One region of the Arthrobacter sp. NPDC055138 genome, then DNA from elsewhere that is predicted to be linked to it. Evidence: predicted binding sites of a transcription regulator. Region 1 holds the regulator's gene; each other region holds the start of a gene.
The links. The regulator HrcA, encoded in region 1, represses chaperone genes, less so after heat shock. The targets are predictions, from matches to a motif close to TTNGCACTCGNNNNNNNCGAGTGCNAA.
Positions count from the first base shown of each region.

Region 2: the regulator HrcA is predicted to act here: its motif matches at 2,917-2,943, upstream of groL (chaperonin GroEL).
Region 3: the regulator HrcA is predicted to act here: its motif matches at 2,450-2,476, upstream of groES (co-chaperone GroES).

Region 1 covers NZ_JBSGTH010000002.1:200,400-210,320, forward strand. Annotated here, with positions in the region: gene lepA (translation elongation factor 4) at 160-2,013, shown strand; gene hemW (radical SAM family heme chaperone HemW) at 2,056-3,285, shown strand; gene ACWF5H_RS06085 (TetR/AcrR family transcriptional regulator) at 3,292-3,861, opposite strand; gene ACWF5H_RS06090 (DUF4188 domain-containing protein) at 3,929-4,441, shown strand; gene ACWF5H_RS06095 (DUF1622 domain-containing protein) at 4,640-5,017, shown strand; gene ACWF5H_RS06100 (DUF4870 domain-containing protein) at 5,065-5,487, opposite strand; gene ACWF5H_RS06105 (DUF3097 domain-containing protein) at 5,596-6,438, opposite strand; gene hrcA (heat-inducible transcriptional repressor HrcA) at 6,587-7,600, shown strand; gene dnaJ (molecular chaperone DnaJ) at 7,675-8,805, shown strand; gene ACWF5H_RS06120 (16S rRNA (uracil(1498)-N(3))-methyltransferase) at 8,808-9,662, shown strand; gene ACWF5H_RS06125 (GerMN domain-containing protein) at 9,715-9,921, opposite strand, start outside.
Region 2 covers NZ_JBSGTH010000003.1:41,144-51,064, reverse strand. Annotated here, with positions in the region: gene ACWF5H_RS08410 (RNase H family protein) at 1-63, opposite strand, end outside; gene ACWF5H_RS08405 (DUF4031 domain-containing protein) at 115-1,038, shown strand; gene groL (chaperonin GroEL) at 1,125-2,753, opposite strand; gene ACWF5H_RS08395 (TM2 domain-containing protein) at 3,149-3,733, shown strand; gene ACWF5H_RS08390 (cold-shock protein) at 3,939-4,145, opposite strand; gene ACWF5H_RS08385 (LytR C-terminal domain-containing protein) at 4,298-4,936, opposite strand; gene ACWF5H_RS08380 (DUF3263 domain-containing protein) at 4,997-5,305, opposite strand; gene ACWF5H_RS08375 (uracil-DNA glycosylase) at 5,467-6,222, shown strand; gene ACWF5H_RS08370 (siderophore-interacting protein) at 6,843-7,730, shown strand; gene ACWF5H_RS08365 (threonine/serine ThrE exporter family protein) at 7,879-9,513, opposite strand; gene ACWF5H_RS08360 (sialidase family protein) at 9,653-9,921, opposite strand, start outside.
Region 3 covers NZ_JBSGTH010000007.1:171,851-181,771, reverse strand. Annotated here, with positions in the region: gene guaB (IMP dehydrogenase) at 1-47, opposite strand, end outside; gene groL (chaperonin GroEL) at 280-1,884, opposite strand; gene groES (co-chaperone GroES) at 2,019-2,315, opposite strand; gene ACWF5H_RS17210 (siderophore ABC transporter substrate-binding protein) at 2,665-3,612, shown strand; gene ACWF5H_RS17205 (ABC transporter permease) at 3,666-4,697, shown strand; gene ACWF5H_RS17200 (iron chelate uptake ABC transporter family permease subunit) at 4,690-5,697, shown strand; gene ACWF5H_RS17195 (iron ABC transporter ATP-binding protein) at 5,694-6,452, shown strand; gene ACWF5H_RS17190 (VOC family protein) at 6,545-6,934, opposite strand; gene ACWF5H_RS17185 (Crp/Fnr family transcriptional regulator) at 7,069-7,818, shown strand; gene ACWF5H_RS17180 (sulfite oxidase) at 7,850-8,941, shown strand; gene ACWF5H_RS17175 (MFS transporter) at 9,026-9,921, shown strand, end outside.

The sequences.
Region 1 (9,921 bases):
GGCTACTGAAGCGCTTGCCGGACCTCACTGCCTGCCCTTAGCGCCGTAAAGGTGCGCAGATACCTGACGGGCATGGGACAATTAGAGTTGAGCAAAATCTGCGTGCTGGTGGTACCGGCCGCATTGCCCGTCCGCTTGTCCGAGAGTAAGGAACCATCTGTGTCACCGATGGCCCGCACCGCACCGGTGCCCGCCGCCACCGATCCGGCGATCATCAGGAACTTCTGCATCATCGCCCACATCGACCACGGTAAATCCACTCTTGCCGACCGGATGCTCCAGCTCACCGGCGTAGTCCAGCCGCGCGATATGAAGGCCCAGTATCTGGACAGGATGGACATCGAACGCGAACGCGGCATCACCATCAAGTCCCAGGCCGTGCGCATGCCGTGGGAACTGGAGGGCACCAGCTACGCCCTGAACATGATCGACACGCCGGGCCACGTTGACTTCACCTATGAGGTGTCGCGGTCGCTGGCCGCCTGTGAAGGCGCAGTGCTGCTGGTGGATGCCGCGCAGGGTATTGAGGCCCAGACGTTGGCGAACCTCTACCTGGCGATGGAAAACGACCTGACCATCATCCCGGTGCTGAACAAGATCGACCTGCCGGCGGCACAGCCGGAGAAGTATGCGGCCGAGTTGGCCAACCTGATCGGCGGCGATCCCGAGGACGTGCTCAAGGTCTCGGGCAAGACCGGCGTCGGCGTCGAAGCGCTGCTGGACAAGATCGTGCGCGATCTGCCCGCGCCGGTGGGCGACCCCGAGGCACCTGCCCGCGCCATGATCTTCGACTCGGTGTACGACACCTACCGCGGCGTGGTCACCTATGTCCGCGTGGTCGACGGCAAGCTCTCGCCGCGTGAACGCATCCAGATGATGTCCACCAGGGCCAGCCACGAACTACTCGAAATTGGCGTCAGCTCGCCCGAGCCAACGCCGTCCAACGGTCTGGGCGTCGGCGAGGTCGGCTACCTGATCACCGGCGTGAAAGACGTCCGCCAGTCCAAGGTGGGCGACACGGTTACCAATCTGCTCAAGCCGGCGGCGGAATCCCTCGGCGGCTACGCAGACCCCAAGCCCATGGTCTTCTCCGGTCTCTACCCGATTGACGGCACGGACTATCCGGTACTGCGCGACGCGCTGGACAAGCTCAAGCTCAACGACGCGGCACTGATCTACGAACCGGAGACCTCCGCGGCCCTCGGGTTCGGATTCCGGGTCGGCTTCCTGGGCCTGCTGCATCTGGAAATCACCCGTGAGCGGCTCGAAGCCGAGTTCAACCTGGACCTGATCTCCACCGCCCCCAACGTGGTCTACGAGGTCACGCTGGAGGACAAGAAGACCCTGACGGTCACCAACCCGAGCGAATATCCGGACGGGAAGGTTTCCGAGGTCCGCGAGCCGATGGTCTCCGCCACCATCCTGGCGCCCAACGAGTTCGTCGGCACCATCATGGAGCTCTGCCAGGCCCGCCGCGGCGATATGAAGGGCATGGACTACCTCTCCGAGGACCGCGTGGAGCTGCGCTACCGGCTGCCGCTGGCCGAGATCGTCTTCGACTTCTTCGACAACCTGAAGTCGCGTACCCGGGGCTACGCCTCGCTGGACTGGAAAGCCGACGGCGAGCAGGTGGCCGACCTGGTCAAGGTGGACATCCTGCTGCAGGGCGAACAGGTGGACGCCTTCAGCGCCATCACACACCGGGACAAGGCCTACAGCTACGGCGTGATGATGACGTCCAAGCTGCGCGAGCTCATCCCGCGGCAGCAGTTCGAGGTGCCCATCCAGGCAGCCATCGGCTCCCGCATCATCGCCCGTGAAAACATCCGCGCCATCCGCAAGGATGTGCTTGCCAAGTGCTACGGCGGCGATATCTCCCGTAAGCGCAAACTGCTGGAGAAGCAGAAGGAAGGCAAAAAGCGGATGAAGATGGTCGGCCGCGTGGAGGTCCCGCAGGAGGCCTTCATCGCCGCGCTGTCGTCGGATGATTCCAAGGACAAGGCAAAGAAGTAGTTCTTACAGTGCTGAAAACAACGACGGCGGAGGCTCGCCTCAGTGCCTAGCGTCCTGCCCGTAGGGGACCCGGCACCGGCCGACGGTCTGCTGCCCGCACAGGCGGCAGACGGGGCTGCAAGCCGGGCCTTCTGCCTCTATGTGCACATTCCGTTCTGCCGGGTGCGCTGCGGCTACTGCGATTTCAACACCTACACGGCCAAGGAACTCGGTTCCGGGGCGTCGCAGGATGAGTACTCGGGCACCCTGAACACCGAACTGGATCTGGCGGCGCGCGTGCTGCGCGATTCCGACTTGCCCGACCGGCCGCTGGCCACTGTCTTCTTCGGCGGCGGTACGCCAACCCTGCTGCCGGCGACTGACCTGGCCGCCATGCTGAACCAGGCCGAAAGCTTGTGGGGGCTGGAGCCGGGCGCCGAGGTCACCACGGAAGCCAACCCGGACTCCGTCACGCCGGAATCGCTGAAGATCCTCGCCGACGCAGGTTTCACCCGGGTCTCCTTCGGCATGCAGTCGGCCGTGCCGCACGTGCTGAAGGTGCTGGACCGCACGCATGATCCGGAACGGGTGCCGCAGGCAGTGCAGTGGGCGCGAGAAGCCGGGCTCAAGGTCAGCTTGGACCTGATCTACGGCACACCGGGGGAGTCCATTGCGGATTGGGAGGCCAGCCTGGACTCCGCGATCGCCTGCACACCGGACCATATCTCCGCCTACGCGCTGATCGTCGAGGACGGGACCAAACTCGCAGCGCAGATCCGCCGCGGCGAGGTGCCCGGCATCGACGACGACGACCATGCCGCCAAGTATGAGATCGCCGACGCGCGGTTGGCAGCAGCGGGGTTCGGCTGGTACGAGGTCAGCAATTGGGCCCGCACACCGGACGACCGCTGCCGGCACAACCTGGCCTACTGGCGCGGCGATGACTGGTGGGGCGCCGGCCCCGGCGCCCACTCGCACATGGGTGGCGTGCGCTGGTGGAATGTGAAGCATCCGGCGGCCTATGCCCAGCGTCTGGCCACCGGAGTCTCGCCGGCGGCCGGGCGTGAAACGCTCGACGCCGGTACCCGGCAGTTGGAGCACGTGATGCTGCAGACCCGCATTATCGACGGGCTGCGCACCCAGGATCTGGGGCCGAACGGCAGGAAAGCCGTGGCAGGACTGATCGCCGATTCCCTCGTCGACCCGGCCGCGGCCTTCGCCGGAACCATTCGGCTGACGCTCAAAGGCCGGCTGCTGGCCGACGCCGTGGTCCGGCGGCTGCTCGAAGACTAAGTTTTCCTAGCGCCCCAGCGAGCGGCCGATCCGGACGAGGGCCGCATCATAGGCCGCAGCCCAGCTCCAGCCTGCCGCCGGTGCGCCGGCCAGTTCCAGTGACACCAGCCCATGGACTTGGCCCCAGACGACGCCGACCATCGAGGCGATCTCGTCATCCGATGCCGCGGGCAGCGCGGCGGCAACTGCGGCAAACAGCGGCGCGATCGACGGCTCGGCCGCTCCCGGTGTCGGCTGGCACGGTACCTGGCCGGCCAGCGACCCGCCGAACATGAGGCCGTAGAGGACCGGATGCTCCAGCGCCCACGTTCGGTAAGCCCGGCCCAGCGCTTCGAGGCCGGCGGACGCAGCCTGCTGCTGGGAGGCAGCAAAGGAGGCGAAACCGTCGTCGAGCACTGCGGTCAGCAGTGCCGCCTTGCCCCCGAAGAGCGAATACACCGCCGTTGTCGACGTTCCTGCCGCGGCGGCGATGCTTCGCAGCGACACGGCTGCGGCGCCGTCGCGGGCGATTTTGGCGGCCGCGGTGTCGAGCAGCGTGCGGCGCAGGGTCTCATCGTGGAGGAGGGGTCTTGCCATGCCATCAGTATTGCATAACACTGTTACGTAACACTGTTTTATAACGGCGTTACGAATGGAGAAACTGATGTCGCAACGAGTGCACGCAGGACGCTTCACCGCCGATCCCGGCAGCGGGCCGGTGACGGTTTTCCTGATCGGCATGCGCGCCAACCGATGGTGGAAGTTCGCGAAGGTGGCGCGGGTAGGGGTGGCCATGCCCAGAATGCTGGCGCACCTGGCCCAGACGCCCGAGGCCGGGTTGCTGGGGTACCAGCAGTGGTTCGGACGCACCACCATCATGGTCAGCTATTGGAAGAGCCCGGAACATCTACAGCGGTTCGCGGCCGACCGGTCGTCGCCGCACCTTGAGCCCTGGCGCCGGTTCATGCGCGAATCCGCCGGCAGCGGCGACGTCGGAGTGTGGCACGAGACCTATGAGACGGTGCCGGGTGGCAGGGAAAGTGTGTATAGCGACATGCCGGTCTTCGGGCTGGCGGCGGCCATCGGCCACGTGCCGGTGGCCGCCGGGCTGAACACCGCCCGCCAGCGCCTGCAGGCAGACGCGGTCGGGCGGGCGCGGTCCAGCGGTACATCCTGACCCGGGCGGCCGGGCTTTGTCCATTGCGCCCCTCGTGCCCTGGGCGGACAATGAGCCCCAGCGGTGAAGCAAAGCTGCCGAGGCGGTGCGCTGCGTAAGGAACCACCGGCAGCCCCCGTGACCTTGCGCGGGATTTCCGACGAACTGCCGCTGGAATAGGGCCGGTGCCGTGACGGACCGTGAAGGTCAGGGGATGCCATGGAGTTCGGGGAAGTCATAGAGGCAGTCGGCCGCCTCATGGACGCCGCGGGGGTGGCCGCCATCGTGGCCGGCGCCATAATGGCTGCGCTGATCGCCATTCCGCGGCTGGCGCGGAAACAGGCCGGAGTCTATGAGCAATTCCGTCGGTTTCTGGGGCGGTCGATCCTGCTCGGCTTGGAACTGTTGGTAGCCGCCGACATCATCCGCACCGTCGCCATCAGCCCGACGCTCGAAAGCGTGGCGGTGCTGGCCGCGATCGTGCTGATCCGAACGTTCCTCAGTTGGTCGCTGGAGCTGGAAATCACTGGTAAGTGGCCGTGGCAGGGCAGGGCTGCCCAGACGCCAGGCATGCCTGCCGTATCGAAGGAGGAATGAAGACGGGATGACCGGGAGCTGGACCGGCAGCCCGCGCGGCCTCAGGCTTAGCGGAACAGACGCAGGTTGTAGGCGTAGCGATACGGGAGGCCCCGGTTGCATTTGATGCCGGCGATCACGGAATAGACCGTGAGGAAAACCCAAATGGCCGCAGCGACGACGGCAAAGATGCCGCTGACCGCCGGGATGACGATCAGCAGGTTGGCCACAATGGCCACCACGGTCGGCGGGACCGTGAAGTTCAGCGCCTCTTTGGACTCCTGGGCGGTGAACGGTCCCCGGTCCTTGAAAATCAGGTAGATCACCAACGAGGGGAAGCAGCCCAGGATCCCGCCGAAATGCGCCATGGTTGCCCACTGCCGGTCCTCGGAAGGGGTCAACGGCAAGGCGGAAGCCGACGCGCTCTGGTACTGCGGGCGCGGCGCGGACTTGCGTTCCGGCTGCTGGTTGCGAGCAGAGTTCTCGGACACTGGACCTACCTTCGGAAAATCTGCTGATGGCTCACTGCTGTTCCTAGCCTAGCGGTTCCACCCTGCGGCCCGGTGCAGACCGGGGCCGCAGCGGGCGCTGAAACTGGCTCAGACGGTGAGGAAATCGATGACTTCCTCCACCCGGCCCAGCAGGCTGGGCTCCAGGTCCGCATAGCTGTTCACGCTGCCCAGCAGCCGCTTCCAGCCGTCCGCCACGTCGATCTGGGTCCGGTGCGGCCAGCCCAGGCCGGCGAGGATGCCGGTCTTCCAGTCGGTGCCGCGCGGGACCACCGGCCACTTCGCCCGCCCGATCACCGACGGCTTGATGGCCTGCCAGACGTCAACGTAGGGGTGGCCCACAATCAGCACGTTGCCGGCGGCCGCCGGGACGGCCATGGCGGCCTCGGCGATCCGCCACTCCTTGGAATTCGGCACCAAGTGGTCCACCAGGATGCCCAACCTGCGCTGGGGACCGGGGGAAAATTCGGCCACGGCCGCGGCCAGGTCGTCCACGCCGTGCAGGGGTTCGACGACGATGCCCTCCACCCGCAGGTCGTCGCCCCAGACCTTTTCCACCAGTTCGGCATCGTGCTTGCCTTCTACCCAGATCCGGCTGGCGCGCGCCACCCTGGCGCGCTGGCCTTCCACCTTCACCGAGCCGGAGGCCGTCCGCTGGCGGACCGGAGCCTTGGAAACAGACGCGGGCTGCACCACGTTCACCGGTTCGCCTTCAAACAGGAAGCCAAAGCCCAGCGGGAAGGAGCGCACCTTGCCCCGGCGGTCCTCCAGCGAGACCAAGTGCACGCCGCCGGATTTCTCCACCCGGACTACGGCGCCCACCCAACCGCTCTGTGCGTCCTCCAGCACCTGTCCGGGATCGGCGGCGACTTCGCGCAGTGTCCGGGCCTTGGGCGCGGTGAGATCCTGGGGGCCCCAGCCGTAGCTGCTCATATGCTTCAAGTCCTTACACAGGTAGTACGTCTACGGCACCGCCGCGAAGACAATGCTAACAACGGGGGCAACGTATTAGACTTAGCACTTGGACGTGTTGAGTGCTAACAACTCGTCATCAGGTTGAGCCGAAGACAGGAGGAGTGCAGTGAGCGAGGTCCGGAGGCTGGAAGTGCTCCGCGCCATTGTCGAGGACTATGTGCATTCACGCGAGCCGGTGGGCTCCAAAGCACTGGTCGACCGGCACAGCCTGGGCGTGTCGTCGGCCACGATCCGCAACGACATGGCGGCGCTGGAGGAAGACGGGCTGATCGTTGCCCCGCACACCAGTGCCGGCCGGATTCCCACGGACAAGGGCTACCGGCTGTTTGTGGACCGGATCTCTGACGTCAAGCCGCTCTCTGCCCCCGAGCGCCGGGCCATCCAGAAACTGCTGGACGGCGCCGACGACCTGGACGACGTGATGGAACGGACGGTGCGGCTGCTGTCCCAGCTCACCAACCAGGTTGCGGTGATCCAATACCCGCAGTTGGGTGCTGCCAAGGTGCGGCACATCGAGTTCGTCTTGCTGGCTCCCCGTCGCGTGCTGGTGGTGCTGATCGCCGACAACGGCAAGGTGGACCAGCATGTTGCCGTGCTGCCGATGGACGTGGCGGAAGACGCGCTGGCCACTCTGCGCACGGCCTTCCTCGCCGCTTTGTCCGGGAAACCGCTGGCCGGAGTGCCGCACCGGCTGAAGGCTTCGCCGGTGCCGGCAGAGCCCGCACATGCGGGGATCGTCGACGAACTGTCCGCGTCGCTTGCCCAGCTGGCCGCGGCCTCCAGCGAGGAGAGGATCCTGATGGCCGGAACGGCCAACCTGGCCCGCTCCACGGTGGACTTCCCCTTGAGCATCGGCCCCATCCTCGAGGCACTCGAAGAACAGGTGGTCCTGCTGCAGTTGCTCTCCGAAATGCACCAGGATGCCCACGGCATGTCGGTGAGCATCGGCCGGGAGAATCCGTACGGCTCATTGGCGGAAACCTCGGTGGTCGCCACCGGTTATGGTCCCGGCGCCACGGCCAAGGTCGGCATTCTCGGCCCCACCCGGATGGACTATCCCACCACGATGGCGGCAGTGCGCGCCGTCGCACGCTATTTGTCACGGATCCTCGCCGGCTAGCCCCACTGCCGCGCAAGGTCCGCACCGGCCGTCGTCGCCGGTGAACCAATCTCCAGGAAGTGAAGTATTACAAGGTGAGCAACCACTACGACGCCCTCGGCGTCAGCCAGGACGCCTCGACCGAGGAAATCAAGAAGGCCTACCGCAAGCTGGCCCGCAAGCTGCACCCGGATGTCAACCCGGGCCCGGAGGCAGCCGAGCAGTTCAAACAGGTCAGCCACGCCTATGAGGTGCTCTCCGACCCGCAGAAACGGCGCGTCTACGACACCACGGGCAACGAAAACGGCAACGACACCGGGTTCGGCGGCGGTTTCTCCGGTTCCGGCTTCGCCTTCCAGGACATCTTCGAGAGCTTCTTCGGCGGTGCCGGAGCTGGCGGCGGTCCGGCGTCGCGCACCCGCCGCGGCCAGGACGCCCTGATCAACGTGCGGATCGACCTCAAGGACGCGGTCTTTGGGGTGAACAAGAAGATCGAGGTGGACACCGCCGTGGTCTGCCCCACCTGCGATGGCAGCTGCTGCCGCCCCGGCACCAGCCCGCGCACCTGCGACATCTGCGGCGGCTCCGGCCAAGTCCAGCGCGCCGTACGTTCCATCTTGGGCCAGGTCATGACCACTGCCGCCTGCGGCAGCTGCCAGGGCTTCGGCACGATCATTCCCGACCCCTGCAACGAGTGCAACGGCGAGGGACGCATCCGCAGCCGCCGTTCGCTGACCATCAAGCTCCCGGCTGGCGTGGGAACCGGAACGCGCATCCAGCTGGCCGGACAGGGCGAGGCAGGCCCGGCGGGCGGCCCGCAGGGCGACCTCTACGTGGAGATCCGCGTCAACCCGGACAAGAACTTCATCCGCGAGGGAGACGACCTGCACGTCAGCCTGGCGGTGCCGATGACCGCTGCCGCGCTGGGCACGGACGTCACGTTGGACACCTTCGACGGCGAACGCGAATTGAGCATCAAGCCCGGCACGCAGGCGGGGGAGACCCTCACACTGCGCGGCCTGGGCGTGACGCATCTGCGCGGCTACGGTCGCGGGGACCTACAGGTGCATGTGCATGTTGAGACACCGAGCAAACTGGACTCGGAGCAGGAAGACCTGCTTCGCCGGCTGGCGCAGGCCCGCGGCGAGGAATACACCGAGGGCAAGCTGGCGTCCTCCGGCACCGGTGTCTTCGCCCGGCTGCGCGACCGGCTCGGTAACCTCTAGGCGTGACCAGCCACCTGTTCTTCACTGCCCCGGGCGAGCTCGACGCGGTGGCCCCAGGCGATAGCTTCACGCTGACCGGGGACGAGGCGCGGCATGCCGTCACGGTCAAGCGGATTGAGCCCGGCGAACTCGTCGACCTGGCCGACGGCCGGGGCCGCCGGCTGATCGGCGAGACCGTGTCCGGCGGGTCCGGCGAACTGACGGTCCGCGCGCTGCAGATTCTGCAGGAGCCGGAACCGGACCCGGAGCTGGTGCTGGTGCAGGCACTGGCCAAGGGCAACCGCGACGAACTGGCGATCGAGGCGGCCACCGAGCTTGGCGTCGACGCCGTGGTCCCGTGGCAGGCCGAACGTAGCATCGTGCGATGGAAAGCCGACAAGGCGGCCAAGGGCACGGCAAAGTGGCAGATGGCGGTCCGGGCGGCCGCCAAGCAGTCGCGGCGGGCGCGCGTACCGGAGGTTGGACCGCTGGTGGAACGCGCTGGGCTCTGTGCCCTGATCCGCTCCAGCCGGTTGTCGCTGCTGCTGCACGAAGACGCTGAGGGCAGCGTGGCAGACGCCGTGCAGCGCGCCGGCTTGGGCGCCAACCGCGCGGAGGCGCGGGGAAACAACGACGGCGGTCCCTCGCCCGACGGCGGCGCCTCCCACACGGGCGGTGCTTCCCGCGGCGGCGATGGCAGTGCCGCCCGGGTGCTGATGATCGTTGGTCCCGAAGGCGGAATGAGCCAAGCGGAAATGGACGCCATGCTGGATGCCGGAGCGGTGGCGGTGCGGCTGGGGCCCCACGTCCTGCGTTCCTCAACGGCAGGACCGGCCGCCCTGACCTTGCTCAGCGAGCTGTTGGGCCGCTGGCGCTAGGCCAACACGTTGGCCGGGCACGGTCTAGGTGATCGACGGCCTACGCGGCGGACTACTTGACCGTGAAGACCTTGCTGTCCGGATTCTGCCGTTCTTCGGTCCGCCCGCTCACGTCCTCATGGAAGACGTAGAGCTTGTAGGTGCCCGGGTCCAGCTTCTGGTTGAACCTGAACTCGCCGATTTCTTCGGCCGGTGCGTCAACGGAGACCGTCCCGGACTTGACCAGCTTGCCGTCGGCGGCGTCTTCAGAAGCGTCCAC
Region 2 (9,921 bases), on a different contig from region 1:
AGCCCAGCCGGCCGGTCCGGGGTTGCCGAGGGCGGAGCCGTCGGCGGCAGCAGTGATAGTCATGATTTCCATCTTTTCAGATCCGGCCGACAATCCTGGCCCTAGGCTGGGCAGGTGGCAATACTTATCGATCCTCCGCTCTGGCCGGCCCACGGCACGCACTTCTCACACCTTGTCTCGGACAGCTCGCTGGCCGAGCTGCACCGCTTCGCCGCGGCCGCCGGGATCCGCGAGCGGGCCTTCGACCGGGACCATTACGACGTACCGGTCAGCCGCTACCGCGAGCTCGTCGAGTTGGGAGCAGTGGAGGTCAGCGGCGGCGAACTGACCCGCCGGCTGCAGGCCAGCGGGCTGCGGGTTCCCGCCCGGCAGCGCCCGGAAAAACTTCGCCGCGTACTGCTGCGGCGGTGGAACGAGTTACTGCCCGGGCAGGAGGATCTGGGCCGCGACCTGCTGGAGCGCTGGACGGAGCCGCACCGCCACTATCACGGCCCCGGCCATCTGCTGGCGGTCTTGGAAGCGCTGAGTCAACTCGCGCCGCCCGTTGGCGCCGGGCCCCGGCAGCGCACCGTGTGGCTGGCAGCCTGGTTCCACGATGCGGTCTACAACGGCCAGGCCGGCCAGGACGAACGGGAGTCCGCCGAACTGGCCGCAGCCAGCCTGCCGGCCGCGGGCATCAGTGCTGGCGAGACGGCCGAGGTGGCCCGGCTGGTCCTGCTCACGGCGGACCACTCCCCCGACCCGCGAGACGAATCCGGGGCGCTGTTGTGCGATGCCGATCTGGCCGTACTCGGCGGAACGCCTGCGGAGTACCGCAGCTATGTCCGGGCCGTCCGCCAGGACTATGCCCACGTGGCCGACGCCGACTTCACCGCCGGACGCACCGCCGTCGTCCGCCGACTGCTGGACCTGGACCCGCTGTACCGGACACCTGCGGCGCGGGAAAAGTGGCTGGAGAGTGCCCGGCGCAACCTCACCGCCGAGCTGGACGCCTGGCAGCTTGAGGGCCCGGACTGGCTGCGCGGGAACCGGGGTTAAAGCCGCAAGGCGCGGCTCCCGTGCTGGGAACCGCGCCTCGCGTAAACAGTGGCCTGTTGACCAGGCCGAGGTAGTGGCTGGGAAGCTTAGAAGCCGCCCATGCCGCCCATCTCGTCGCCGCCCGGCATGGCCGGTGCGGCCTTCTCCGGCTTGTCGGCGACAACGGCTTCGGTGGTCAGGAACAGACCGGCGATGGAGGCCGCGTTCTGCAGGGCAGAGCGGGTCACCTTGACCGGGTCGTTGACACCGGCAGCCAGCAGGTCCTCGTACACGCCGGTGGCAGCGTTCAGGCCGTGGCCGTCACCCAGCCCACGGACCTTGTCCGCCACAACGCCCGGCTCCAGGCCGGCGTTGAGGGCGATCTGCTTCAGCGGAGCGTCGATGGCAACCTTGACGATATTGGCGCCGGTTGCTTCGTCGCCCTCGAGGCTGAGGTTGGCGAATGCCTTGGCGCCGGCCTGGATCAGGGCCACGCCGCCACCGGCGACGATGCCTTCCTCAACGGCAGCCTTCGCGTTGCGGACGGCGTCCTCAATGCGGTGCTTGCGTTCCTTGAGCTCAACCTCGGTTGCGGCACCGGCCTTGATGACTGCCACGCCGCCGGCCAGCTTGGCCAGGCGCTCCTGCAGCTTCTCGCGGTCGTAGTCGGAATCGGAGTTGTCGATCTCGGCACGGATCTGGTTGACGCGGCCGGCGATGGCGTCGGCTTCGCCGGCACCTTCGACGATGGTGGTCTCGTCCTTGGTGACAACCACCTTGCGGGCCTGGCCCAGCAGGTCCAGGGTGGCGTTCTCCAGCTTCAGGCCGACCTCTTCGGCGATGACCTGGCCGCCGGTCAGGATGGCGATGTCGGCCAACATGGCCTTGCGACGGTCGCCGAAGCCCGGAGCCTTCACGGCCACGGACTTGAAGGTGCCGCGCATCTTGTTCACGATCAGGGTGGCCAGGGCCTCAGCCTCGACGTCCTCGGCGATGATCAGCAGCGGCTTGCCGGACTGCATGACCTTCTCCAGGATGCCAACCAGGTCCTTCACGTTGGAGATCTTGGAGTTGACGATCAGGATGTAGGCATCCTCGAGGACCGTTTCCTGGCGCTCGGCGTCGGTGACGAAGTAAGCCGACAGGTAGCCCTTGTCGAAGCGCATGCCTTCGGTGAGCTCCAGCTCCAGGCCGAAGGTGTTGGACTCCTCGACGGTGACGACGCCTTCCTTGCCGACCTTGTCCAGTGCCTCGGCGATCAGCTCACCGATCTGCGGATCTCCGGCGGAGATGGACGCGGTGGCGGCGATCTGTTCCTTGGTCTCGATTTCCTTGGCGGAAGCGATCAGCTCGGCGGTGACGGCGTCAACAGCCTTCTCGATGCCGCGCTTCAGGCTCAGCGGGTCGGCGCCGGCAGCAACGTTGCGCAGGCCTTCCTTGACCAGGGCCTGGGCCAGAACGGTCGCGGTGGTGGTACCGTCACCGGCGACGTCGTCAGTCTTCTTGGCAACTTCCTTGACCAGCTCTGCGCCGATCTTCTCGTACGGGTCGTCCAGCTCGATCTCCTTGGCGATGGAAACACCATCGTTGGTGATCGTGGGAGCGCCCCACTTCTTCTCGAGTACGACGTTGCGGCCACGCGGGCCGAGGGTTACCTTTACGGCGTCGGCGAGGATGTTTAGTCCACGCTCGAGGCCGCGGCGGGCCTCCTCGTCAAATGCAATGATCTTTGCCATAGCGGCTTACGTCCCTTCTGGACAATAGACACTGGACGCAGCTTTTGACGGCTGCTGGCCACCTGCGGTGCCCGCGACGGACGGCTTACGACGACGGCGATTTCGGTACGCCGCGCCGCTCACCTCACATCAGGTGGCGGGTTTCACCCCCCACGGAGACTTCTTAGCAGTCGGCCCGCGAGAGTGCTAAGTCAATAATTAGCACTCGACGGTGTCGAGTGCAACCTGTTGGGCGGCCCGATCGGTCCACTTCGCGGAGGGCGAATCACCCTGACCGACCCCGGGCAAACAATCAGGGTGGACCCCCATGGATGCGGCCGGGGCCTCGCGCGTAGATTGGCTGGTAAGAGAAACCATCTGTGAGCAGCCCGGCAACGGGCAAGGTCGGAGAAACCATGACTGAATCAGGCGACGAGAAGAACGCCAACAACCCCACCGAACCGTTGGGAACGGGAGCCAGCCCGACGAGGCCGATCGGCCAGCCGCCGTACAGCGGCCCCGCCGGACAGCCCAATGGCCAGCCGCCGTACGGTGCCTCGGAACAACGCGCCCCGGGTCAACAGCAAGGCACTCCCGGCCAGCCACACTTTGGCGCTTCCGGACAGCCATACGCGCAGCAGCCGGACCAGTCGGGCCAGCCGGGTCAATACGGCCAGCCCGGCCCGCAGTACGGCCAGCCGGGTCAATACGGCCAACCTGGTCAGCCCTACGGCCAGCAGCAGTATTACGGAGCTCCGCAGGGATACTACTACCCGGAGCAGAAGTCGCGGCTGATCGGCGGCCTGCTGGGCATCCTGCTGGGCGGCCTGGGCATCCACCGGTTCTACCTCGGCTACGTCGGCATTGGCGTGCTGCAGATCGTGGTCACTTTCCTGACCTTCGGCGTCGGCGCCGTGTGGGGCTTCATCGAAGGCATCATGATCCTAGTCGGGGCGGAACCGTTCAAGCGCGACGCCCGCGGCGTGCCGCTGAAAGAGTAGCCCGTCCGCGAACGTAACAATGCCACGGCGCAGCGCGACCACTACGTGGCGCGGTTGGGCCCACCGCGGCGCGCAGCTGCGGGGTGGGCCGGGCCGGCACAGCACGTCCCGTTCACTGAGCAGCACGACCATCCGCCGCTCAGCCAGCCGGCGAAAAAGGCGGTGGAGGCACCCAGCCTCCACCGCCGTCGTCGTTAATGTCCTGCTAAGGAGCGACCCGGACCTCTTCGGCCTGCGGGCCCTTCTGGCCCTGGCCGATCTGGAACTCCACGCGCTGCCCTTCATCCAAGGAACGGTACCCATCCATTTGGATCGCGGACCAGTGGACAAATACGTCGGAATTTTCTTCGTCCACGGTGATGAAGCCGTAGCCCTTTTCCGCATTGAACCATTTGACGGTTCCCAGCGCCATAGTGTTCTCCATACTCAGTAGTTCCGCCTCTGCCGCAGACGGTTCAGCGGCAGGGTGGTTTCACCCTATCTACGCACGGAGTAGAAAGTGACCTAAGGCACACTTAATGTTATTGAGGCGTAACCGAAATCCTCAAAACCAGGTGCGGCCGCCTAGCGGTAGTCGGGGCCGAGCGCCACGGTGACGTATTGCGAGACGTCACCGTTTTCCTGCAGGTCGGTAATGCCGAGCAATTCCCCGAGGGCCTGGGCGTTGGCCTCCTGGCCCGGGTTGTAGAAGATCACCGATCCGGCCAGCGGTGCGCCGCCCCAGTTGTCCACCACTGCGATCGTCCAGCCGTCGTTCTGCACGGTCTGCGAGACCGTGCCGGCCAGCCCTGACACGCCCGCACCGTTGAGGATCATCACCGGATCCTGCTTGTTGACCGCCGCGGCCTCTTCGGTGGGCTCGTCGGTTGCTTCTTCGGTGGGCTCCGGCGTGGCCTCGTCACTCGGCTCCGTGGTGTCTTCCGCCTTGGCGCTTTCGCTTTCCTCCGCCGTTGCCGATGGCGATGCCGAGGCTGTTGCGGCAGGGGTGCTGGTTGCGCCGGCGACCGGCGTGGAAGGCCCTCCGGTCCCCAGCAGCGGCAGCACGAAGAAGGACAAGGCTCCGACCGCCAGCGCCAAGACGGCGGCCAGGATGATCAGACCCAGGCCGTTGGACTTCGGCGTCGCCATGCGGGCGCGATGCACACCGTGGCGGTCTGAAGTTTCAGGGACCTGGTCGAACTCATCCCGGGGGTACTTGGTCATCGCGGTGCTGCATCCTTGGTGGTGGAGTGTCGGGAACCGGCCTCCCGGGCGGTCCCGGAATCAGGCGTCGGTGCCCAGCCGGCGAGCAGTGCGCGCGCGCTGGCGGGACGTACGTAGTCTACGCAATCTCTTCACCAGCATCGGATCGTGCGCCAGCGCATCCTCGGTGTCGATCAGCGCATTGAGGATCTGGTAGTAGTGCGTGGCAGACATGTCGAACAGTTCGCGGATGGCCTGTTCCTTGGCCCCGGCGTACTTCCACCACTGCCGCTCCAGCGCCAGCATCCGCTGGTCGCGCTCGCTCAGCGGGCTGGCGTCGTCAACCTCGGCCTCGAGTGAAAACGCACTGGCCTCGGCCGAACCTGCCACAACACACCTGCTCTTCCTAGTACTTGCCGGCGGCAATCAATACCTCCTCCATGATAAGGGCGAATCACAGGCCTGTCATTCGACCGCCTGCGACTGTCGCTGACTCCCCCTTTGGGCGGCCTGATTGCTGGCCGGCGGCCGATATCCGCAAAGATAGAACGGTGAACTACGACGACGGTGCCCTCTTTCCGCTGCCCGCCCACCCGCCTGCCGCGGACTTTGGTGCCCCGTATCCGTTCGCCGCACCGCAGGAACTTGCCGGCGTGATCCACCCCGAGTGGGCCGAGGTGCTGGCGCCGGCCGAACCGATGCTCTGGGACCTTGCCTCCTACCTGGATGGAGAGCGGGCCGCCGGCAAAACCCTGCTGCCGGCGCCGGGGAACGTGTTGCGGGCGTTCCAGCGGCCGCTGTCCAAGGTCAAGGTGCTGATCGTCGGCCAGGACCCCTACCCCACACCGGGGCATTCCATCGGGTTGTCGTTCGCTGTGGAACGGCACGTCCGGCCGCTGCCGCGAAGCCTGGCCAACATCTACAAGGAACTGCAGATGGATCTGGGTTTCCGGCCGCCTCAGCACGGGGACCTGAGCGCCTGGAGCGACCAAGGCGTGCTGCTGCTCAACCGCTGCCTGACCGTTGAAGCAGGCAAGGCCGGCTCGCACCGGAACAAGGGCTGGGAGCAAATCACCGAACTGGCGGTTCGGGCACTGGCCCAGCGCGGCGGCCCGCTGGTGGCACTGCTCTGGGGCCGGGAAGCCCAGCAACTGGCACCCGTGCTGGAACACGTGCCGCGGATCGAGACCGCGCACCCCAGCCCTTTGTCCGCATCCCGCGGGTTCTTCGGCTCGAGGCCCTTCAGCCGGGTCAACGAACTGCTGGCCGCCCAGCACGCCGACCCCGTAGCGTGGGCGCTGCGCTGAGCCCGAGGGGCCCAGCTGGTTGCCCGAGCGGCCCAGCTGGTTGGACTCGGAATCCGGGGCGGCGTGGCAGCCCTGCCCTGCACTCCCCCGGCGGACCAACTGATACTCGCTCCCACGTTTCGGCGAGGGCATTTGCATCGTCGCAGGTCAGGGGCTTGGAGCGGGCCCAAAACATGTGGGACGTGGAAGTTAGCCGAGTGGTCGCCAGCGGACCACCACGCGAACGTCCGCCCTCCCTGGAGCCGCAGCACGCACCGCGCGAATGCCGCCCCTCCTTCTCTGGAGCGCCGCCCGTCCCGGCCGGATCTTGAAGGTGTCCATGTTCTGCGGCGCCGTTCGGCGTTGCCGCAGGTCAGGAGCCTGCGTCGCGCCAAAACCTGGACAGTTCCTGCTGAACATGGACAGCGCATGCCGCGCCGAAGCCAGGCCGCGGAAGGACAGCAGAGGCCACGCCCTGGTAGACAGCAAAAGCCCCGCCGCCAGCGGACGGTAGAAGCCCAGCCCCATGACGAGCGGCGGTTCCGCCGCCAAGATGACCTTTACTCATAAATTGGGAATCACTCGGACGTGGGTTAGGTTTCCCTAAGTAGCAGTTTCCCTTTGTCAGGAGTAGTACCCCTATGCAGACGCAACCGGCAGCAGCCCCCGCCCGCCCCGGACGGAGCGGCCGGCCCCCGCGCGTGCAGACCAACCTCCAGGTGACGCGCACTGAGTGGCTTTCGAAGCACATGGTCCGCGTGTATGCCAGCGGGGACGCCTTCGAATCGTTTGCCGAGAGGTATGCAGCGAAGGAGGCGACGGACCCCTACATCAAGATTTTCTTCCTGGATCCGTCCCTGGACGTCGAGCTCCCGGTCAACGTGGCCGAGCTCAAGGAAACGCTGCCGGCCGACAAGCTGCCCGTCACCCGCACCTACACGGTGCGGCGAGTGGACCGCGAGACGCGCGAACTAGTGGTCGACTTTGTGGTCCACGGCGACGAAGGCCTGGCCGGACCGTGGGCTGCGCGGGCCAAGCCGGGCGACTGGATGATGTTCAACGGCCCCGGCGGCGCCTACCGTCCCGACCCCGACGCCGACTGGTACCTGCTTGCCGGCGACGATTCGGCGCTTCCCGCCATTGCGGCCGCCGTCGAAGCCTTGACTCCGGACGCCCGTGGCCATGCCTTCCTGGAAGTGGACTCCGAGGACGACGTGCAGGAACTGGACGCCCCGGCCGGCTTGCGGATCCACTGGCTGTTCCGCCGCGGACAGACACCCGGGACCGCAACCATGCTGCGTGACGCTATCTCCGCCCTGGAATGGCCCGAGGGCAGGGTGGATGCCTTCGTCCACGGCGAGCGCGGCGAGGTGAAGTCGCTGCGCGACGTCTTGTTCAAGGACCACGGACTGTCCCGCGAGCAGGTCTCGATCTCCGGCTACTGGGCCTATGGCCGGGCCGAAGACGCTTTCCAGGCGGAGAAGCGCACCCCGGTGGGACAGATCTTCCCGGAGAACGAACCAGCCTGATCCGGCGCGCGTCGGGCCAGCGGGCCCGGCTTGGTCCGGCGGCTCCGACCTGCCTGCGTCCGGCACGGCGGCATAAGCATCCGCCGGTTTCGAGAGCGCCCAGACCGGCGTCCTTCCGGCGGCTCCAGCCCGCGCTTCCCCCAGCGCCCTACCGGCGCCGGGCCCGCCGGCTTTCGTTCGATCCCAGTCCCTTGGTGAACGGGCGGGCCAAGTTGTCGCCCAGCACCGCGCCGCCGGCGATCGCCAGGATCACGGTCAACGCACCGAACAGCCCCAGAATGCCGTTGAACGGCGCCTCCGAGTTGACGGTCAGTTCGAAGATGGACCGGAACACAGACAGTCCGGGCAGCAGGAAGAGCACCGCAGGGACGGCCACCACCAACTGCGGCGAGCCCATCCGCAGGCCGACAATGCGGCCCAGGAAACCGATCACCACGGCACCGACGGCCGGCGCGATCCGGTCCCCGATTCCTGCCCACAAGACGAAGTCGTAGATCAGCAGACCCATCAGGCCCACGGCGGCGGTGGGCAGCAGCATGTTCAGTTTGGTCTGCTCGGTCATGCAGATGGCCATCGTCGCCACCATAAGCAGGAGCGCCCGCACCACATAGGGGTAGTTCCCCTCGCCTTGCACGAAGACTTCGGGGAGGCTGATGCCAGTCATGGTGCCTCCCACCAGCCCCACCGCGACGCCCGCGGCTATGGCCGCAAAGGTGAAGAAGGCGGAGAGGTACCGCCCGGAAGCGGTGACCGGGAAGCCGTTGATGGCGTCCTGTGTGGCTGAGACCAAGCGTCCGGTGGGCAGCAGGAACAGGATCCCGCCCGCGATCACCAGCGCCGGGCTCAACGGCACGTGCAGTGCCCAGAACACCAATGCAATCACGGTGGCCAGGCAGGCGCCGATGCCGGTGATGAAGAAGTCTGGCATCCGCCACTTGCTCAGCTTCTTCCCCACCAACCCCATCAACAGGGTGGAGATACTGCCCACGAGGGCTGCGAAAATGCTGCCACCCAGGAACGCAACGATCGCTCCGGCAAAAACGCCGCCGGCGCCGATGGCCATCCAACGAGGGAAGGGCTTCGGGCGGGAGGTGATTTCCTGCAGCCGCTCCTTGGCTTCGCTGCGGCCCACTCCGCCGTTGACAATGTCGGTGACCAGTTCGTGCACCAGGGACAGTCCGGCGTAGTTGTTGGTCCAGGAACGCACCACGCGCATCACGGTGATCGGCACAGTGTCCGGTTTCGCGTAGTTGATCAGCACCGACTGGTTCGTGATGTCCACGTCGATGTCGCTGAGGCCGAACGCCGCCGTGACGGCAATGATGCTGGTCTCCACCTCCAGCGCGCCGGCTCCATAGCGGAACATGGTTTCCGCCACGTCCAGGGCAAAGTCCAACGTGATCCGCGCGGAGGCATCGATTCCGGCTGCCTGGATCATCGGGTTCGCGTACGGGCTGCCGGCCAGCCGCTCCACAATGCTCATCGGTGCGGTGGGAGGCGCCTCGCCCTGCACCAGCTTGCGCAGCATCCGGCGGGCCGCCGCGTTGGAGCGTGATGCAGCCGCCGAAGCACGCAGCGGCGTGGTTCCGGTCGGAACGGGCTTGACCTGCTTGGCCACCGGCCGGTCCGTCGGGCGCGGCACGGGAGGATGGGTGGGCTGCGGTCCGGCGGCGGAGCCGGTGCGTGCCGGGGCCGTGGAACGGCCGGAACCGGTGTCGGGAACAGGAACGTTTTTCGGCTTGATGATCGGCAGCATTCCCGCCTGCGGAGTCATGGGCGACATGGATTCCTGGTCTGGGTCCTTGTCTTGCACTCCCACTCCGTTCTGCGTCTTCGCCACCGTAACGGCGGCGTTGTTGATCCCGGTTAAATCCTTGCACACTGCTACCGGGAGAACACTCCCGAGGAGGCAGAGAGCCGCGTCACCCCTCGCCGATTTCTCCGCTCACGACGTCGAGGCTGAACTCCCGCGTTCGGCCCACCACCGCGGCACTTCCGGAAGCGGTGTCTACCGGGGCTGCAGTGCAGGTAAAGACCACGGTGAAACGGCCGGCAGCGACGTCGGCGGCGCTCACCGTGTGGACGGGATGGAAGTAGTGTGCCTCCCCACCCGGCCCGAGTTGCTGCGGCGGAAAATCCCCGAGGTTGTCGAACGCGCCGGAAAGTTGCACGCTCAGGTACTCCGGCCCCA
Region 3 (9,921 bases), on a different contig from region 1:
TCGTAGGTGAGACCCTCGAAAGCGAACGGATTGAATTCTTCGGACACTGCAGGGCCTTTCGAACGATACCGGTGGCGGCCTCCGGACACAGCCCGAAGACCGGTTCCTGAGGTTGATTACATCCTAAACGTTTCCGGCGCAGCCGATATTTCTGCCCGCTCGCGATGTGGTGGAACTAACGGCCCTCGCGGGCAGCACAGAGGGGACCAGGCACGGCCTGGTCCCCTCTGTGCTTGACTGCCCGTGGGTCCCCGCGCGGTGCGGCAACCCTTCAGGCTGTTAGTGCTGGTGGTTGTGCTCGTCCTCGTCGGCCGGCTTCTCGACGACCAGGGTTTCGGTGGTCAGCACCAGGGCTGCGATCGACGCCGCGTTGCGCAGCGCCGAACGGGTCACCTTGACGGGGTCGATGACGCCGGCGGCGAACAGGTCCTCGTACTCGCCGGTGGCGGCGTTGAAACCGTTGTTGACGGTCAGTTCGCCCACCTTAGAGACGACGACCATGCCCTCGTGGCCGGCGTTCTCGGCGATCCAGCGCAGCGGCTGGGCCAGCGCGCGGCGGACGAGTCCGACGGCGGTGGCTGCATCGCCCTCAAGGGCCAGTACATTCGGGTCGGTATCCAGAGCCTGGGCAGCGTGGACCAGTGCGGAACCGCCGCCGGCAACGATGCCTTCTTCCAGAGCAGCGCGGGTGGAGGACACTGCGTCCTCGATCCGGTGCTTCTTCTCCTTCATCTCGACCTCGGTGGCAGCGCCGACCTTGATCACGCCGATGCCACCGGCCAGCTTGGCCAGGCGTTCCTGCAGCTTCTCGCGGTCCCAATCGGAATCGGTGCGCAGCACCTCTGCCTGCAACTGGGCCACGCGGTCCGCCACATCGGCCTCCGAACCGGCTCCGTCCACAATGGTGGTGTTGTCCTTAGTGACGGTGATCCGGCGGGCGGTACCCAGCACCTCGAGGCCAACCTGGTCCAGCTTCAGACCGAGGTCCGCGGACACCACCTGGGCGCCGGTGAGCACCGCGATGTCCTGCAGCATGGCCTTGCGGCGGTCGCCGAAGCCAGGTGCCTTCACGGCGGCCACGTTGAGCGTGCCGCGGATCTTATTGACCACCAGGGTGGACAGGGCTTCGCCGTCGATGTCTTCGGCGATGATGAACAGCGGCTTGTTCGCCTGCAGCACCTTCTCCAACAGGGGCAGGAATTCCTGCACCGTGGAGATCTTGCCTTGGGAGATCAGGATCAGCGCATCCTCGAGGACGGCCTCCTGGCGCTCCTGATCGGTGACGAAGTACTGAGACAGCAGGCCCTTGTCGAACTGCATTCCTTCAGTGAGCACCAGTTCGGTGTCCATGCTGGAGGCTTCTTCGATGGTGATGACGCCGTCCTTGCCCACCTTGTCGAAGGCTTCGGCCAACAGCTGGCCGACCTCGGGGCTCTGGGCGGAGATGGTGGCCACCTCGGCCACCTTGTCCTCGACCTCGCGGGCGTTCTCCAGCAGGCGTGCGGAAACGGCCTCGACCGCTACCTCAATGCCGTGCTTGAGCGCTCCCGGTGCGGCGCCGGCGGCCACGTTGCGCAGGCCCTCCTTGACCAGGGCCTGGGCCAGCACAGTGGCGGTGGTGGTGCCGTCGCCGGCCACGTCGTTCGTCTTGGTGGCGACTTCCTTGGCCAACTGCGCGCCAAGGTTCTCGTACGGATCGTCCAGCTCCACCTCGCGGGCGATGGTCACGCCGTCATTGGTGATCGTGGGGGCGCCCCACTTCTTGTCCAGGACCACGTTCCGGCCGCGGGGGCCGAGGGTGACCTTGACGGTATTGGCGAGCTTGTCGACGCCGGCTTCCAGCGCCTTGCGGGCCGCGTCGTTGAACTCCAACTGCTTTGCCATGAATTTGTTCCTTTCACGCGAAATGCCCCGGTTGCGCTGCAATACAGCGGCAGCCGGGGCATTTCGGTTGTCCGTGGTTCCGGCTGCGGGCGTCGACTGCGCGCGCCCGAGCCGCCGGACTCAGCTGATGGGCCTTACTTGGTGACGATGGCCAGCACGTCGCGGGCAGAGAGCACCAGGTACTCTTCGCCGCCGACCTTGACCTCGGTTCCGCCGTACTTCGAGTAGATGACAACGTCACCCTCGGCTACGTCAACGGGAACCCGGTTGCCATTGTCATCGACGCGGCCGGGGCCGATCGCGACAACTTTGCCTTCCTGCGGCTTTTCCTTGGCGGTGTCCGGGATAACCAGGCCGGAGGCCGTGGTCTGCTCTGCTTCGAGCGGCTGGACAACAATACGATCCTCAAGAGGCTTAATCGAGACCGACACTCGGCTCTCTCCTTTTCATGAGCTACGAATAGGTTTGGCCAAGGAGATGTCTGCCGTCGTCGCGGTGCCGGCAGGCGGTTCCTTGTATTAGCACCCACACGGGGAGAGTGCTAACTGCGACTCTATGAGACTGATTAGCACTCGGTCAAGGCGAGTGCCAGCAGCAGGTGGATCCTAGCGACCTGCACGTCCTCTTGTGACGCGGCGTGGCTTTTCGGACCGCGGGCCAAGTTGCGTAAGGCTTACCTAACCCGATAGTTTTCACTGTGCGCGCAAATAGCAAACGTTTATGTTGCCTAATGTAGGACTCCTCTCTCGGGGCCCGGCATTGACGAACGATGGAGTGTCAGTGAAAAAGCCCCTGAAGTCCGGCCTGCTGGTCGTGACCGCAGCCGTTTCCATGCTCGCTATGAGCGCTTGCGGTCAGCAGACCAATGCCGCAGCAGGCTCCGATGCAGAGACGATCAGCGTTGAGCACGCCTCGGGAACCACGGATGTGCCGGTGAACCCGGAGACCGTCTACACCTTCGACCTGGGCGTGCTGGACAGCCTCACCGCCCTGGGCGTCGAGGTCGACGGCGTTCCGCAGGCCGTGTTCCCCGAGTCCCTGGCGCAGTATGGCGAAGACGGCTACACCAAGATCGGCTCCATGAAGGAACCCGACTTCGAGGCGATCAGCGAGGGCGCTCCGGATCTGATCATCATCTCCGGCCGGACTGCCGAGGCGTACGACGAGCTGAGCAAGATCGCCCCGACCATCGACCTGAGCGTCGATACCGCGGCGCCGGTCGAGAGCTTCAAGGAAGTCTCAACGACTCTGGGCGAGATCTTCGGCAAGGAAACCGAAGTCGACGAGAAGCTTGCCGCCCTCGACACCAAGATTGCGGACACCAAGGCCGCGGCTGCCGACGCCGGCACCGGCCTGGTGCTGATGACCAGCGGCGGCGAAATGACCGCCTACGGCGCCGGATCCCGCTTCGGCATCGTCCATGACGTGCTGGGCGTGCAGCCCGCTGCCGAGGTGAAGTCCGAGGGACCGCACGGTGAGGCGATCTCGCACGAATTCATCGCGGAAACCAACCCGGACCACCTGTTCGTGATCGATCGCGACTCGGCCGTCGGCGAATCCGGTGAGGCAGCCACCGCTGTTCTGGATAACGAACTGGTCAACGGCACCAAGGCGGCAAAGAACGACAGCATTACCTATCTGGATTCCGCTTCCTGGTACCTGGTGGGCTACGGCCTGAATAACACGGATGCGATGATTAGCGCCGTCCAGGCAGCCGTTACGAAGTAGCACCCCGTAAGGCTGCCGGCTCTCTGCCGGCGGCCTGCGCGGTGGTCCGACTTATGGCCTCCTCCACGATTTCCACACCAGCTCCGGCACCGGTTGCAGCCGCGGCCCGGCGTTCGCGTCCCCGGGGATCCGGTGCGCAGCTCGCCTGGGCGGGCACCGCCGTCGTTATTTTGGCCTGTGTCAGCATGTTCGTGGGGGTCAGCGATGTCTCCCTGCCGGCACTGCTGTCCGGCGACCAGACCGCCTGGGACATCTTCTGGATAAGCCGGCTGCCGCGGACCCTGTCCGTGATACTGGCCGGTGCGGCACTGGGCATTGCCGGGCTGATCATGCAGCTGATGGCCCGGAACAAATTTGTGGAGCCGTCCACCGTGGGAACCGTGGAGTCCGCTTCGCTGGGCATCCTGGTGGTCACCGTGGCGATCCCCGGCGCATCCCTGCTGGCCAAGATGTCCGTGGCCACCGTGTTCGCGGCGGCCGGAACCGGGCTGTTCCTGCTGGTATTGCGCCGGATCCCGCTGCGCAACACGCTGATCGTGCCGCTGGTGGGCATCATGCTGGGCGGCGTGATCGCGGCCGTGACCACCTTTTTTGCCTACCGGTACGACCTGCTGCAGACGCTGAACAGCTGGATGATCGGCGACTTTTCCGGCGTGCTGCGCGGCCGCTACGAACTGCTCTGGATTGTTGCGGTGCTGGCCGTGGTCGGATATTTGTGCGCGGACCGGTTCACCATGGCGGGCATGGGCCAGGAATTCTCCACCAACCTGGGCCTGCACTACGGGCGGGTGATGACGCTGGGACTGGTCATCGTCTCGCTGATCAGCGCCGTGGTGGTGGTCAACATCGGCGCCATTCCGTTCCTGGGCCTAGTGGTGCCTAACCTGGTGTCCCTGGTGTTTGGCGACAGCGTCCGCCGCGCGGTCCCGTGGGTAACGGTGTTCGGCGCCGGCTTCGTGCTGCTGTGCGACATCATCGGCCGCACCATTCGGTTCCCCTACGAGATTCCCGTGGGCGTGATTGTCTCCGCCGTAGGCAGCGCCATTTTCCTGTACCTGCTGCTGAGGACCCGCAAGAATGGCTGACACGGTTCTGCCCGCCGCACTGACGCAGCACAAGCGCCGCACGGTCAAGACCGTCCGGCCGCGGACGTGGATCATCCTGCTGGGCCTGCTCACCGCCGTCCTGGTCGCCGTTTTCATGACCGTCGACCTGCGCGGCAACCTCGGCTACATCCTTCCCCGGCGGGCCATCAAGATCGGGTCGATGCTGTTGGTGGCGTACGCCGTGGGTGTGTCCACCGTGTTGTTCCAGACGGTGACCGCCAACCGCATCCTGACGCCGTCGATCATGGGTTTCGACGCCCTGTACATGCTGATCCAGACCGGGCTGACGTTTGCCATCGGCGGCCAGGCGCTGCTGAGCATGGGCGCACCGGCCCGCTTCGCGATCGAAGTGCTGATGATGGTGGCGTTCTCCTTCCTGCTGTACCGCTGGCTGTTCACCGGCGGCGGCAAGAGCCTGCACCTGATGCTGCTGGTGGGCATAGTTTTCGGCACGATGTTCCGCGGCATCTCCTCGCTGCTGCAGCGGCTGATCGACCCGAGCGAATTCATCATCCTGCAGGACCTGTTCTTTGCCAGCTTCAACAACGTGGACGGTCTGTTGCTTGCCGTCTCGGCAGTGGCCGTTGCTGCCGCCAGCATCCCCGTCTGGAGGATGCGCCGCGAGCTGGACGTGCTGGCACTGGGACGGGATACCGCACTGAACCTGGGCGTGAACCACCGGCGCGCCGTCACCAAGGTGTTGATGGTCTGCGCCGTTTTGGTGGCCGTCTCCACCGCACTGGTGGGTCCCATCACCTTCTTCGGCCTGTTGGTGGCCAGCCTGGCCTACCTGCTGTGCTCGCATTTCCGCCACACTTATGTGCTGCCCATCGCCGTGCTCTTGGGCGCCATTGCGCTGGTCGGCGGCCAACTGGTGCTCGAGCAGGTCTTCAGCTTCGACACCGCGCTGAGCATTGTCATTGAATTTGCGGGCGGCCTCCTGTTTATTGCCCTGCTGTTGAAAGGCTCCGTCAAATGATCCACGTCTCGGGCGTCTCCAAGACCTACGGCACGCAGACGGTGGTGGACGATGTCAGCTGCTACATCAAGGACGGCGGCATCACGTCGATCATCGGGCCCAACGGCGCCGGCAAGTCCACGCTGCTGTCCATGGTCTCCCGGCTGTTACCGATGGATGCTGGGTCCGTCACCATCGACGGCCTGGACGTCAGCAAGAGCGCGGGCAAGGAACTGGCCCGCAAGATGGCCATCCTGCGCCAGGACAACCAGCTGACGGTCCGCCTGACCGTCCGGGACCTGGTGGGTTTCGGCCGTTTCCCGCACAACAACGGCCGGCCGACCGTCAGCGACAAAGCCCACATCGAACAGGCCCTGGAGTACCTGGACCTGACCTCCATGGCGGACAAGTTCGTGGACGAACTCTCCGGCGGCCAGCGCCAGCGCGCTTTCATCGCCATGGTCCTGGCGCAGGACACCGACTACCTGCTGCTGGACGAGCCGCTGAACAACCTGGACATGAAGCACGCGGTGGAGATGATGCGGCTGCTGCGCCGGCTCACCGACGAGCTGGGCAAGACCGTTGTGCTGGTCATCCACGACATCAACTTCGCCTCCTGCTACTCCGACAGCATTATCGCCATGCGCTCCGGCCGGCTGGTCCATCAGGGGCCGCCGGCGCAGATCATGCAGGCAGAGGTGTTGCGCGATGTCTACGAAATCGACATCCGGATAGAGGAAATCGAAGGCAACCGGATCGGCGTCTACTTCGCCTGAGCGGCGCAAGGCCAAGACCACGGGCGTGCGGCCTCCGGCAGGGCGTTCGCGGGCAGCGTGCTAACCGGCGGGCACGAGCTTGCGCCGCGCCGTCATTCCTTGAGGACCGAGAGTATGTTGCCGGCGGGGTCCTTGAACCACGCGATGTCCGGACCGTTGCCGCGCATGATGCCCTTCTCATCGGTGGGCAGCTCGGGATCGTTGTAGATCTTGGTCTGCACGCCACTGCCGTTGAGTTGATCCACCGCGGCTTCGACGTCGTCGACGGCGAAATTCAGGACGGTGAACGTGGCCGGTTCGTGGTCCGGCTTCGGGTACATGATCACCCGGGCGCCGCCGGGGAGATGGAGCTCGAGGATGCCCATCGGGCCATCGGCTACTTTGAGGCCCAAGGTTCCGCCATAGAACTGTTTGGCGGCGGCGGTGTCATTGACGCTGAAGCCGCTGAAAGCATGGTTGGGGGTAAACCCGGCGCTGTCCATGGTGGTCTCCTTCGCTACGCGGGCGGACACTTCCCAGAGTGGCACAGCGGCATCGGTCAGAACAGTGCCCCGCCCCGCTAGCATGGAACCAGGACCCGCCGCAGGTCCGGCCGCAGGTATCGACGGAGGCGGACATGGGACAAAATCCTGCGTGGACCGAGGACGTCCCGGCACAGCAGGCAATTGCCGCGTCGCAACTGGGCAGTCTGCCCGAGCAACTGCTAGGCGACCTCTTCGCCGGCAGCACCCGGGTCCGGGTGCCGGCCGGCACCCTCACCCACCGCGAAGGCGATCCCTACCCCCACTTGGAGCTGATGGTCTCCGGGCTGCTGAAGTTTTATGCCACGGCCCCCGATGGACGCACCATCACGGTGCGCTATTGCCGCCGCGGGTCGCTGATGGGAGTGGTTTCCCTGTTCTCACCGGACTTCGCCCTGCCGGTGAGCGCCGTGGCCCTGACCGACACCGAACTGGTGCGTCTCTCCCCCGTGCGCGTACGTGGCGCCGCGGCGCGCGAACTGCAGGTGGCCCACGTATTCCTCCGCGAACTCAGCGAGCGCGTGCTCGGTTTCATGGCCGAGATCCCCGGCAGCGCGTTTACCTCGGTGCGGCAGCGGGTGGCCCGGCACCTGTTGGACTTGGCCGCCGGGGCCGACGCCGGCCGACTGGGCGTGCCTGCTCCGATGGCAGATGCCGGATCCGGGCTGGCCGTGCGTACCACGCAGCAGGAACTGGCACAGGCAGTGGGTTCGGTCCGTGAGGTGGTGGTGCGCATTCTGCGCGAACTGCGCGAAGCCGGTGTGGTCCGTACCGAGCGGGACCGGATAGTGATTGTTGAGCCGGGGAGGCTGGCCGAGCTGGCCATCTGGAACCCAGGTTCCTGACACCGTCCGTGTAGCTCTCGACACTGGACCTATGAAGACACTACCCAAATCGGCAAAGCAGCCGGGGGCCGCGACCGATGTACCGCTGACGGCGGAGGAACTGCAACTGGCCTCCCGCAATCATGCGATGCCGCTGGAGATGCTCAGCGCCGACCGCACCCCAGCAGGCATGCACTATTTGCTCACCCATTTCGATGTCCCCCTGATCGACGCCGGAGCCTGGCGGCTGCGGATCGGCGGCGCGGTGCGCCGGCCGCTGGAGTTCGGCTTGGCCCAACTTCATTCCCGCGAACAGCGCACGCTGGCCGTCACTTTGGAATGCGCAGGCAACGGCCGGAGCCTGCTCACACCCCGTCCGGTGAGCCAACCGTGGACCCACGGCGGGATCGGCACCGCCGATTGGACCGGGACGCCGCTGGCTCCGCTGCTCGCCGAAGCGGGAGTGGAACCGAAGGCGGTGGATATCGTCTTCACCGGTGCGGACCGGGGCGTGCAGGGCGGCGAAGAGCAAAACTACGCCCGGAGCCTGAAAATCTCCGAGGCGATGTCCCCGGACGTGTTGCTGGCCTACGCCATGAACGGCGTTCCCCTGCCGCCGCAGCATGGGTTCCCGGTGCGGCTGCTGGTGCCCGGGTGGTACGGGATGGCCAGCGTGAAGTGGCTGACCGACATCGAGGCAACGGCTGTTCCGTTTGCGGGATTCCAGCAGATGTCCTCCTACCGCTACAACCGCAGCGAAGCCGATCCCGGCGAGCCGGTAACCCGGATCAAGGTCCGTGCACTGATGGTCCCGCCGGGCATCCCGGACTTCATGACTCGAAACCGGCTAGTGGATGCCGGCCCGGTCCTATTGCGCGGCAGGGCCTGGTCCGGGAGGGCGCCCATCCAGCAGGTCAAAGTCGCCGTCGACGGGGCGTGGTCCGAAGCACAGCTGGACCCGGCGGACGGCGAATATGCCTGGCGCGGCTGGACTTTCCGCTGGCAGGCGCAACCCGGCGGGCATCAGCTGATGTGCCGGGCGATGGATGCCCTCGGGCAGGTCCAGCCGTTGGAGCCGGAATGGAACTATCTGGGCATGGGCAACAATGCCGTGCAGACGGTGCCGGTGACTGTCCGTCCGTGAAAGCAGCATCCGGACGCGGTAATATTCCGGTTCATGGCTCTGCCCGGCCCGCCGGCCCGCTCGGAACACCCTCGGCCTGCAACTGTGTGGAGAACTCCCGGGGAAACCAGAATTCTCCTGATTGCTATTCTGGCCTCCTTTGTTGCCTTCCTCGACGCCTCCGTCGTCAACGTGGCGCTGCCGGCCATTGGCCGGGACCTCGGCGGAGGCCTGGCCGTCCAGCAATGGGTGGTGGGCGGCTATCTACTGTCCCTGGGCGCGCTGATCCTGGTCGCAGGTGCCCTGTCCGACGTGTTTGGCAGGATCCGGATCCTGCGGCTGGGGCTGATGGTCTTTGGGGTGGCTTCGGTGGCTTGCGCGGCGGCGCCGACGGCAGCCGGCCTCGTGGCCGCACGGATCGTGCAGGGCGCCGGCGCGGCGCTGCTGGTGCCCGCTTCGCTGGCCTTGATCACCATGACCTTCGCGGGCAGAGAGCAGCACAGGGCGATCGGCGTCTGGACCGGCTGGACCGGCACGGCCTACATCATCGGCCCGGTTTTCGGTGGCCTGCTGGTGGACTCGGTGGGCTGGCGGGCGGTCTTTGCCGTGAACCTACTGCCCATCGCCGCCACCTTCTGGCTGATGGCCCGGCTGGCAGATCCGCCCCGGCCCGAGCCGAGGGCACCGATCGATGTCCCGGGCGCGTGCCTCGCCGCCGGCGGACTCGCCGGATCGGTGTTCGCGCTGATCGAGCAGCAACGGCTCGGCTGGGCAGACCCACGCGTTCTGGTCCCGCTGGTAGCCGGGCTGATAAGTCTGGGGCTGTTTGTGTGGTGGGAACACCGAAGGCGCTACCCGATGATGCCGCTGCAGATATTCGGCATTCGTAACTTCGGCGTCGGTAACATCGCCACCGCGGGGGTCTATGCCGGACTGGCCCTGGGCCTGTTCGCGCTGCCGGTCTTTTTGCAACAGGCCGCCGGCTTCAACGCTGCCGCCGC